Regions from separate parts of the Sporosarcina sp. Y1004 genome, predicted to be linked through region 2. Evidence: riboswitches for the same ligand, from Rfam matches in the RefSeq annotation. Region 2 holds a riboswitch; the other holds the start of a gene.
The links. Region 2 has a riboswitch for lysine ahead of AC25Y6_RS12095 (aspartate kinase). Riboswitches for the same ligand answer to the same signal wherever they lie in the genome.
Positions count from the first base shown of each region.

Region 1: another riboswitch for lysine. It lies ahead of AC25Y6_RS06700 (Na+/H+ antiporter NhaC family protein); the one in region 2 lies ahead of AC25Y6_RS12095 (aspartate kinase).

Region 1 is NZ_JBYHFQ010000006.1:153,709-158,150, reverse strand. Features, by position in the region: gene AC25Y6_RS06705 (ABC transporter substrate-binding protein) at 1-56, opposite strand, end outside; gene AC25Y6_RS06700 (Na+/H+ antiporter NhaC family protein) at 499-2,058, opposite strand; lysine riboswitch at 2,203-2,385, opposite strand; gene yunB (sporulation protein YunB) at 2,444-3,220, opposite strand; gene AC25Y6_RS06690 (bifunctional metallophosphatase/5'-nucleotidase) at 3,297-4,442, opposite strand, start outside.
Region 2 is NZ_JBYHFQ010000016.1:49,188-53,629, forward strand. Features, by position in the region: gene AC25Y6_RS12085 (succinate dehydrogenase cytochrome b558 subunit) at 1-58, opposite strand, end outside; gene AC25Y6_RS12090 (YslB family protein) at 296-706, shown strand; gene AC25Y6_RS12095 (aspartate kinase) at 752-1,969, opposite strand; lysine riboswitch at 2,059-2,238, opposite strand; gene uvrC (excinuclease ABC subunit UvrC) at 2,287-4,080, opposite strand; gene trxA (thioredoxin) at 4,301-4,442, opposite strand, start outside.

The DNA of each region.
Region 1 (4,442 bases), on a different contig from region 2:
GCCAGTATTCCGACAGCTAGTGCCGAAACGGCAAATACACTTACAAATTTTTTCATTTTCAAATGAAATCCCCCTTTTTATTGATATTTCAGATAATTAAAATCGTTCCTCCCCCATAAGAAAACTAACGATTCTCTTTTCCTAGAAATATCACTTTTTTCCTACTTACAAGCCCATTGTAAAACAAACTTCTTATTCAGTCTATAGCAATTTTCATATAATTATATTTCACTGAATAAAATATTTGACCTAGTAAATTTTTACAGTTATTTTTTGTATTATTATCACTAGATTAAATCCAGTTTATTCCTCCTTTACGATCACATAGGACCAAAAAATAGTGTTTTATTAATCTCATATCACTTTTTGGTCTTAATGCCTAGTATATACACCTATCAGACTATTGTCAAAACATTTTTTTGTTAGAAAACTATTATTATTATAATAAAAAAGCGGTAGCCTAAGCCACCGCTTTTTAGTATAAGATTATCAATACTATTAATGTGCCACTTTACTAGCCCGCATTGTCCAGACAGTAAAAAATACTAACAAAATAATAATAACGCCAACGAGTCCGATCCAGATTGAACCTGTAATGCCTAGAATGATATAGCCCATCGCAGCGATTACAGCACTGATTAGCGCGTAAGGAAACTGTGTCGAAACATGATCAATATGGTTACATCCTGCACCTGTAGCAGATAGAATCGTCGTATCAGAAATCGGCGAAGCGTGATCTCCGAATACAGCCCCCGCAAGAACTGCAGCAAGCGCCGGCAGTAACATTTCCGGTGCCGCTTCAATCATGATTGTTCCCGCAATCGGCAGAAGAATACCGAACGACCCCCAAGAACTTCCGGTTGAAAAAGCCATAATGCAAGCAAGTATGAACATAATAACAGGCAAGAATGAAACCGGTATATTTGATTTCATTACAAGGTCAGATAAGAATAGACCCGTTTCAAGTGTTCCGATTAAGAACGATAGTGACCAAGCAAAAATAAGGATTAAAACAGGCGGCATCATAGAATTCATTCCATTTATAAACGCACTGCCCATAAGCGAAAAGCTCGCCGTTTCATTATTTTTCATCTGCTGCATATATAACGCTGCCGCAACTAGGGTAGCTATAATTCCACCCGCCAACAATGAAAGTGCGACATCCGTACTTTCAAAGATCGAGAAGATATTCATCGATCCTCCGATAAGATAGCCAGACACAAACATCGCCGCAAATGTTACTACAACGAGTGTGACAATCGGCGCCACAAGATCTCGTACGCGGCCATGCGTATGTACAGGAAATTCCTCTTTCAATTGACCCGGAATTTCTTTGTCGGGGTCAAATAATTGGCCTGTTTCAGTTGCAAGTTGTTCATGTTTCTTCATATCGAATAGATCGAAATTGGTCCATGCAAGGAAGAATACCATTGCGAGTGTTGCGATAACGTAAAAATTCATGGGTGCCATCATTACGAACGCGGATAATGGCGAATAACTGATTGCTGCTGCACCGCCAAATATAAGGGCGAGTTGTCCGATTAAAAAGGCACCCCAGCTTGAAATTGGTGAAATGACACAAATCGGTGCTGAAGTCGAGTCGATGAAATAAGCCAATTTCGCTCTTGAAACCCTGTGCTGATCCGTAATCGGACGCGCGATTTGTCCCACTGCCAATGCATTGAAATAATCATCCACAAAAATAGCAAGACCGAGTGATACCGTGAGCAATTTTGCCCCACGTTTTGTTTTAATATGGCGTACTGCCCATTCTGCAAATGCTCTGCTACCTCCAGACAAGCTAACGAAAGCAGTGATAACACCTAAGAGCAGGATAAATAGAACAATGTAAATATTTGCTGTATTTAGTCCACCATCCCAAAATGTCGCTTTAATGGATTGCCATAATATGCTCAGCGTTTCTACAGGAGCGAATGACGCCGCTAGCAAAGCACCTGAGACGATTCCTGCACCTAGCGATAACAGCACCCTTTTTGTTGCAAACACCATAATAATGGCGATTAGTGGTGGTAATATTGATACCCAAGTTCCAATCATTTTCTATTCCTCCATTTTGTCGGGTCGAGGCCCTTTCAAGGGGGAATACAAAAAACCGACTGCTAATTACACTTCTCGAGTGTAATTGGAGCCGGCTTTATCTACGTTTCGTTTGTTGGATAAATAATACAGCTTATCTAACTCACGACTTGTAGCTCATCATACATGTTCTTAAGACGTATGACAGTGTTATCCCTATTCGGAACAACCCCAGCCTGATAGATCTCGACGATCTTACCACGCTTCGGCAAAGCTTCCTTTTGCACACGGTCATCGGTGTCAATCTCGCGTGTGTGACTAATAAGCAATGCAGCCTCTACCCAATCGATATTTCTAATCCTCTAATAGCCTATCAGTTATCCGCAGCATTTTCAAGTATTCTTCTTCACTCATATTCAGTGCTTAATGGAACTTCAACCGAAGGAGCATTATCGGTTCCATTATTGTAGATTTGAGGCACCTTACCTTGAATAAGCCCCATGGCTACCGGAATTTTTTGATTAATAACACTTTTTTCAGTTGCAAGCGGAACTATAATCTGGACATTGACTGTTAATAATATATTCACTTCAACGTAGGCACTGTTTATACCAAAAGGAAGAATTTCCGTATCGATTGTCGCACTGACATCACCAATGACATGGAAACGAATTGGAATCTTAGGACCCAAGTTTCCTAGCAATGGAATATTCGTCGCTTGACCGATAGGAACGAAGAAGACGACTCCTCCTTGAGTTTCCATTGCATCGGGATCGAATTTGATTTCATTCTGTGGGGGTAATATATCAAGATTTCCCTCCGAAGCTTGTTGTAAATGGGACTCGACAAGCGTTTGGGTTTCAGCCAACACCCTGTTAATCACTTCCGTGTTAAACTTCCATGTAACAACACCCGTAGATTCATTGGGAATATCCACGATGATGTCATTGACGTCGAGCACAGTAGCAACCCTTGAATTGATGGCCTTACTAATAACATGTGAGGCTATTCTTTGCGTCTGTACTTCTGCATATTGGACATATATTGGAGTAAGCCTCATATTGACTACATAAAAAAACAAGAAAACTGCTATAAAAAATGTAGGTACCAAAATAGGTAATAGTCTACGCTTTTTTTTCCTGGTTTTCCTGGTTCTTCTGGTGACTTGCCCCTGAAATTTCAAAACGACTCCTCCTGCTTTTAAGCTATGCAGGAATTGAGCCGTTTATTCTTAGGCAATATGCGAACAGTACCAATGATTAAGACTTAAAATGTTCGGTCCCGTACCAACCAAGCACATCTCTAATCAACTCAGGCATGTAATACTCTACCTCTGCATGTCTGAGAGATGGAAAGAAATGTCCAAACGTAAACATATCTAATGTTGCAAGCGTATATTTTTGACCTGGTACGACCTCACGATTTCCCGCAAAAAGTTGTCCATGTCTATTCTGATATAATCTTTCATAAATCATCGCGCCCATTAATGTGCCCCGGAAACCAAGGCCTTTGATTTCAATTTGTGGCCAATCCTTATTTAAAGAAAGCTTATATACTTCTATAAGTTCGACTCCATCCAGTGTGATGAGACACGGGTTTATGGGATGTGGCAGAAGTGAATGTAAATCGCCTTTCGTCACCCACCCTTTATCGAGACTACCTAGGAAAATCCCTGCGTTAAACATGGCACAATCAGCCTGTGAATAGGCAATGAGTGCCCGACCGAAGAACGAGGATAAGGGGCTACCCTCAAACAGATTCTGTTGCAACCGTGAAGGATTATCAAAGACCTTATCTTCCATCGCCCTTTTCCCAAGTTGTATTAAATGATTCGATTGGACGATATCCTCTTCACTTCTTTTAACCGAATCCGCCCTAACCAGTTCTGCGTCGATAGTGAGAGTCCTTTTTGTGCTGCTAGCAACTCTCAATGTCACATGACCCACATACTCACCATATTTACCCGTTGCAGCCAATAATGTATCCCCAATTAGCTTGCCTTCGTGGAACAGGTGATGCGTGTGCGCACCGAAAATGATATCAATTTCTGGACACTCCACTGCGAGTTGCTCGTCTTCATGAATACCCATATGCGATAAGCAAACGATTAGGTCCGTTTCTGATGCAAGCTGTTTGGCAATGCCCATTAAACTTTCGCGGGGTGGTGTAATTTTCCAGCCTAGTTTTGAATAGAACGCCTGATACTCTGCAGTCGCTCCTATAACGCCAATTTTCGTTCCACTGGCAGTAACATAAATTTTGTAAGGTTGCGCCCATTTCGGACGATTTCCATCCTGTTCAAACAAATTACTTAGAATGACTTCAAAACGAGCATCTGCGTATAGTGAGTTTAATGCAGCTTTCGACATTGTGATTCCTTCATTATTACCTATCGTAACTGCATC
Region 2 (4,442 bases):
GAATAATTCCGAGCAACGAATGAAGACGGCGTAAATAGAAATCTGATTCTCTTGACAAGTCTTTTACCCTCCCTTATTAACTGAGTCCGCCAATCGTCGTCTGCCATCGTTTCGACACGAAGCAAATGTTGACGGCGTACCTCTTCATGGTACAATATTATGACATAACCATTGTACTCCTCAGTTTTGAAGAGGTCAAGACGATTCAGGCTTTTTGCCACGCCTTAATCTAGTACTCTTTTATGCCATTAGACTTACTGATTCTATCATTTAACCGAAAGGGTTGCATGTTCGATTGGAAAACATTACATACGATACGCCGACCCGATTCGGCTATGAACTTTTACGGGACCACGTGTTGCCTAGTATTCTCGGCAACCACGAAGATGACATTCTGTACTGGGCTGGAAAAGATGTGGCCAGAAAATTCCCCATTTTCAGTATTGATGAACTACCCATTTTCTTTACGGAAGCCGGTTGGGGTCCACTTCAGCTTGATAAGACAGAAAAGGATGAAGCGTTTTATTCGATGAAAAACGATTTTGGGACAAATAACCAAAATAGATCTTGTCAACTTGAAGCGGGCTTCATTGCAGAACAATACCAAAAGTTAAATGGACTTCTGACTGAATGCTACGGTGAAATGAAAGACGGTTTGGTGCACTTTCAAGTCAAATGGGATTTAAAAACCAAAATTGAAGTATGAATCGAAGATGCCCCGGTATTGGGTGCATCTTCTTTCAATTCTACTTTAATTTCTATCTAAACCGAATTGCTCATGAAGTGTTGCAACTGCTTTCTCCATATCCGATTCAGGAATGACTACGGAGACTTTGATTTCAGAAGTGCTCACCATTTTCACGGGAACGGTTGCGTTCCTCAGCGTGTCGAACATTTGCGCGGCAACTCCCGGATTCGATACCATTCCACTTCCCACGATTGAAACTTTCGCCAGTCCTACTTCAAAATCTGCCCGACTATAACCGAGAGATTCTTTTTCGGTCTCCAAAACATTTATCGCTTCTGCGAAATCTTCTTTTTTAATGGAAAATGACACAGACGGCTGTACGCCTTCCATAATTGTCTGAACAATGATGTCGACGTTTACATGTTGTTTCGCGAGTGCAGTGAAAATATTAGCAAGTGAGCCATTATAAGGTACTTCATACATCACTGTAATCCGTACAATTTCTCTCTCAAAAGCGATGCCACGTACAATTAAATTGTTTTCCAAATCGATTTCCTCCTTGATAACTGTTCCTACTCCGTCCATATGAGCCGGTCTTACCCGAAGCGGCATTTGATGATTTTTTGCAAACTCAACTGCTCTTGGATGAAGCACACCCGCACCAAGGTTAGCGATTTCCAACATTTCATCGTAAGATATTTCCTCAAGTTTCGTCGCTCGTTCAATCAATCTTGGGTCCGTCGTAAATACCCCTTCGACGTCCGTGTAAATATCACAACTAGCTGCATCGAGTGCAATCGCAATTGCGACGGCACTCGTATCGGAACCACCGCGACCAAGTGTTGTCAACTCACCGTTATTATCAATTCCTTGGAAACCAGTGATTACTGCAACCGCGCCTGATTCTAGTGCGGTTTGAATTTTGTCAGCATTAACTTGTTCAATCCTTGCATTACCATGAACAGCCTCTGTCGTTACCCCTGCTTGCCAACCTGTGTATGACCGTGCTTCTAACCCTTGTGCAGTAATCGCCATTGCAAGTAAAGACGCTGTTACTTGTTCTCCTGTTACAAGGAGCATATCCAATTCGCGCCGTCCTGCTTTGGGATTAATCTCCATTGCCAACCTTAATAGTTCATCTGTTGTTTTACCCATCGCAGAGACAATGACTGCCACTTGGTTTCCACGATTAACCTCATTTTTAACAAGTGTTGCAGCCCGTGCAATTCTCTCTGGATTTGCAACTGATGTCCCTCCGAATTTCATTACAATACGTCCCATGATTTTTCCTCCATTTTCCCCTGAATGCAAAAACGGCCCTCAAAAGTATGAGAGCCGGTCTGATTGGAGCTATCCCCGAAGAGACGCCCCATCCAGATAGCCCTCCAGGTATTTCCATACCTGACAAATCTCCACTTATTCAATGGAAATCCAGCATGACAATCGTGACAGACGATTCATCCGCTTCGGCGAATACCCCTTTCAATCCCTTTCATTAGGCTGCCGCCTTCCGTGGATCTACTATTGGTTACCGCACCTCTATCTTCACTATATATAAATGTATTAGTGAAAAAATTCATTGGTTTCACCTTACCATATTACTTTTTTTCTCGCAATGCCATCTCGCGAAAATGCGCTTCAACTGATTTTGCTACACCTGCAGGTAGTCCTGCTTCTTGCAATTGTTCAATCGTAGCTTCGCGTATCTTATTTACTGATTCAAAATGCCTTAACAGCATCGTTTTCCGTTTTTGCCCAACTCCCGGCAATCCATCCAGTGCTGACGTCAATGAATTCGTTTCGCGGCGTTGTCTATGGAAAGTGATTGCAAACCGATGCACTTCATCCTGGATTCTTTGCAATAAGTAAAATCCTTCACTCGACCTCTTAAGTGGTATCATTTCAACCGGGTTACCATAAAGGAGTTGTGCTGTTTGGTGCTTCTCATCTTTTGCAAGTCCCGCAATGGGAATGGATAAATTCAACTCATCCTCAATGATTTCCCTAACAGACTCCATATGACCTTTACCCCCATCAACAACAATAAGGTCTGGTAATGGCAAATCATCTTTCAACACACGGATATAACGTCTCCGTACAACTTCACGCATTGCACCATAATCGTCGTGCGCTGCCGCGGTCATCGTTTTATATTTTCTGTAATCTTTTCGATTCGGTTTCCCGTCAACAAATGAAACCATTGCAGAAACTGCATCAGCGCCATACATATGTGAATTATCAAATGCTTCAATACGTAAAGGCACTGTGATGTTCATCGCTTTGCCAAGTTCCTCACATGCACCGATTGTCCTCATTTCCTGACGTTCAATGAGATGGAACTTTTCCGATAATGATATCTCTGCATTTTTGACTGCCAATTGGACTAGATCTTTCTTTTTTCCGCGCTGTGGAATGAATACATTGACATCGAGAAGCCTACTGATGATTACATTATCAATTCCTTGTGGCAAAAGTATTTCCTGGGGAATCAAGTGTTGTGATTTTCCATAAAATTGGCCAATGAAAGTCAGCAATTCCTCTTCAGGTTCTTGATAAAGTGGAAAAAGTGACACATCCCGTTCTATCAACTTTCCTTGACGGACAAAAAAGACTTGAACACACATCCAGCCGTGATTGACTGCAAATCCGAAAATATCACGATCCGTGAAATCATTCATGGTCATCGCTTGTTTCTCCATGACCGCTTCAATGTTAGCAATCTGATCACGATATTCTTTTGCGCGTTCAAATTCCAGATTTTCCGCTGCAGCAGACATTTTCTCTGTTAATTCTTTTTTTACTTTTTTATAACCGCCGTTTAAAAATCGGCTGATGTCGTCCACCATTTCTTTGTACGTATCAGTACTCACTTCATTGATGCACGGTGCAAGGCATTGGCCAAGGTGGTAATATAAACAAGCTCGGTCCGGCAACGTTAAACATTTTCGATAAGGATAAAGTCGGTCAAGTAATTTTTTTGTTTCCCCAGCGGCAAATGCATTTGGGTATGGACCAAAATACTTTCCTTTGTCTTTTTTGACTTGTCTTGTAATAATTAGTTTCGGATGTCGCTCGGCAGTCAATTTTAAATACGGATACGTTTTATCATCCTTTAGCATGATATTATATTTCGGATCATACTGTTTGATCAGATTCAATTCAAGAACAAGAGCCTCCAGATTTGAAGATGTGACAATGTATTCAAAATCTGTAATTTCCCCAACCAGTCGCTGTGTTTTCCCGTCATGGCTTCCCGTAAAGTAACTGCGCACACGATTTTTCAAAACTTTTGCCTTGCCGACATAGATAATTGTCCCTTGCCTGTCTTTCATTAAATAACAACCCGGCAACTCCGGTAATATAGCCAACTTCTCTGAAATTAGTTCATTCATCTATTTCACCTACCAAAAAAACCGGGAGCCTTTGAAGGGACCCGGTTATACTTTCAAATATGCCTCAATGTATTTACGCTAAGATATTGATTGGAGTTTCCTCGATTGACTCCATTCAATACCCTCGACATCCGCCAGAGGCTTCAGCTCGAAGAGGAGGAATTATATTCCATTCCTCTCTATCGGTAACTTAGGCGTTGTTGCTGAAATATGTTAATAATTAAGCGTGCTTTGTAATCAATTCTGCAAGTGCTTCTTTCGGTTTGAAACCGACAACTTTATCGACGATTTCTCCGTCTTTGAAAAGAACCAAAGTAGGGATTGACATAATGCCATATTTACCAGCTGTTTCCTGATTGTCG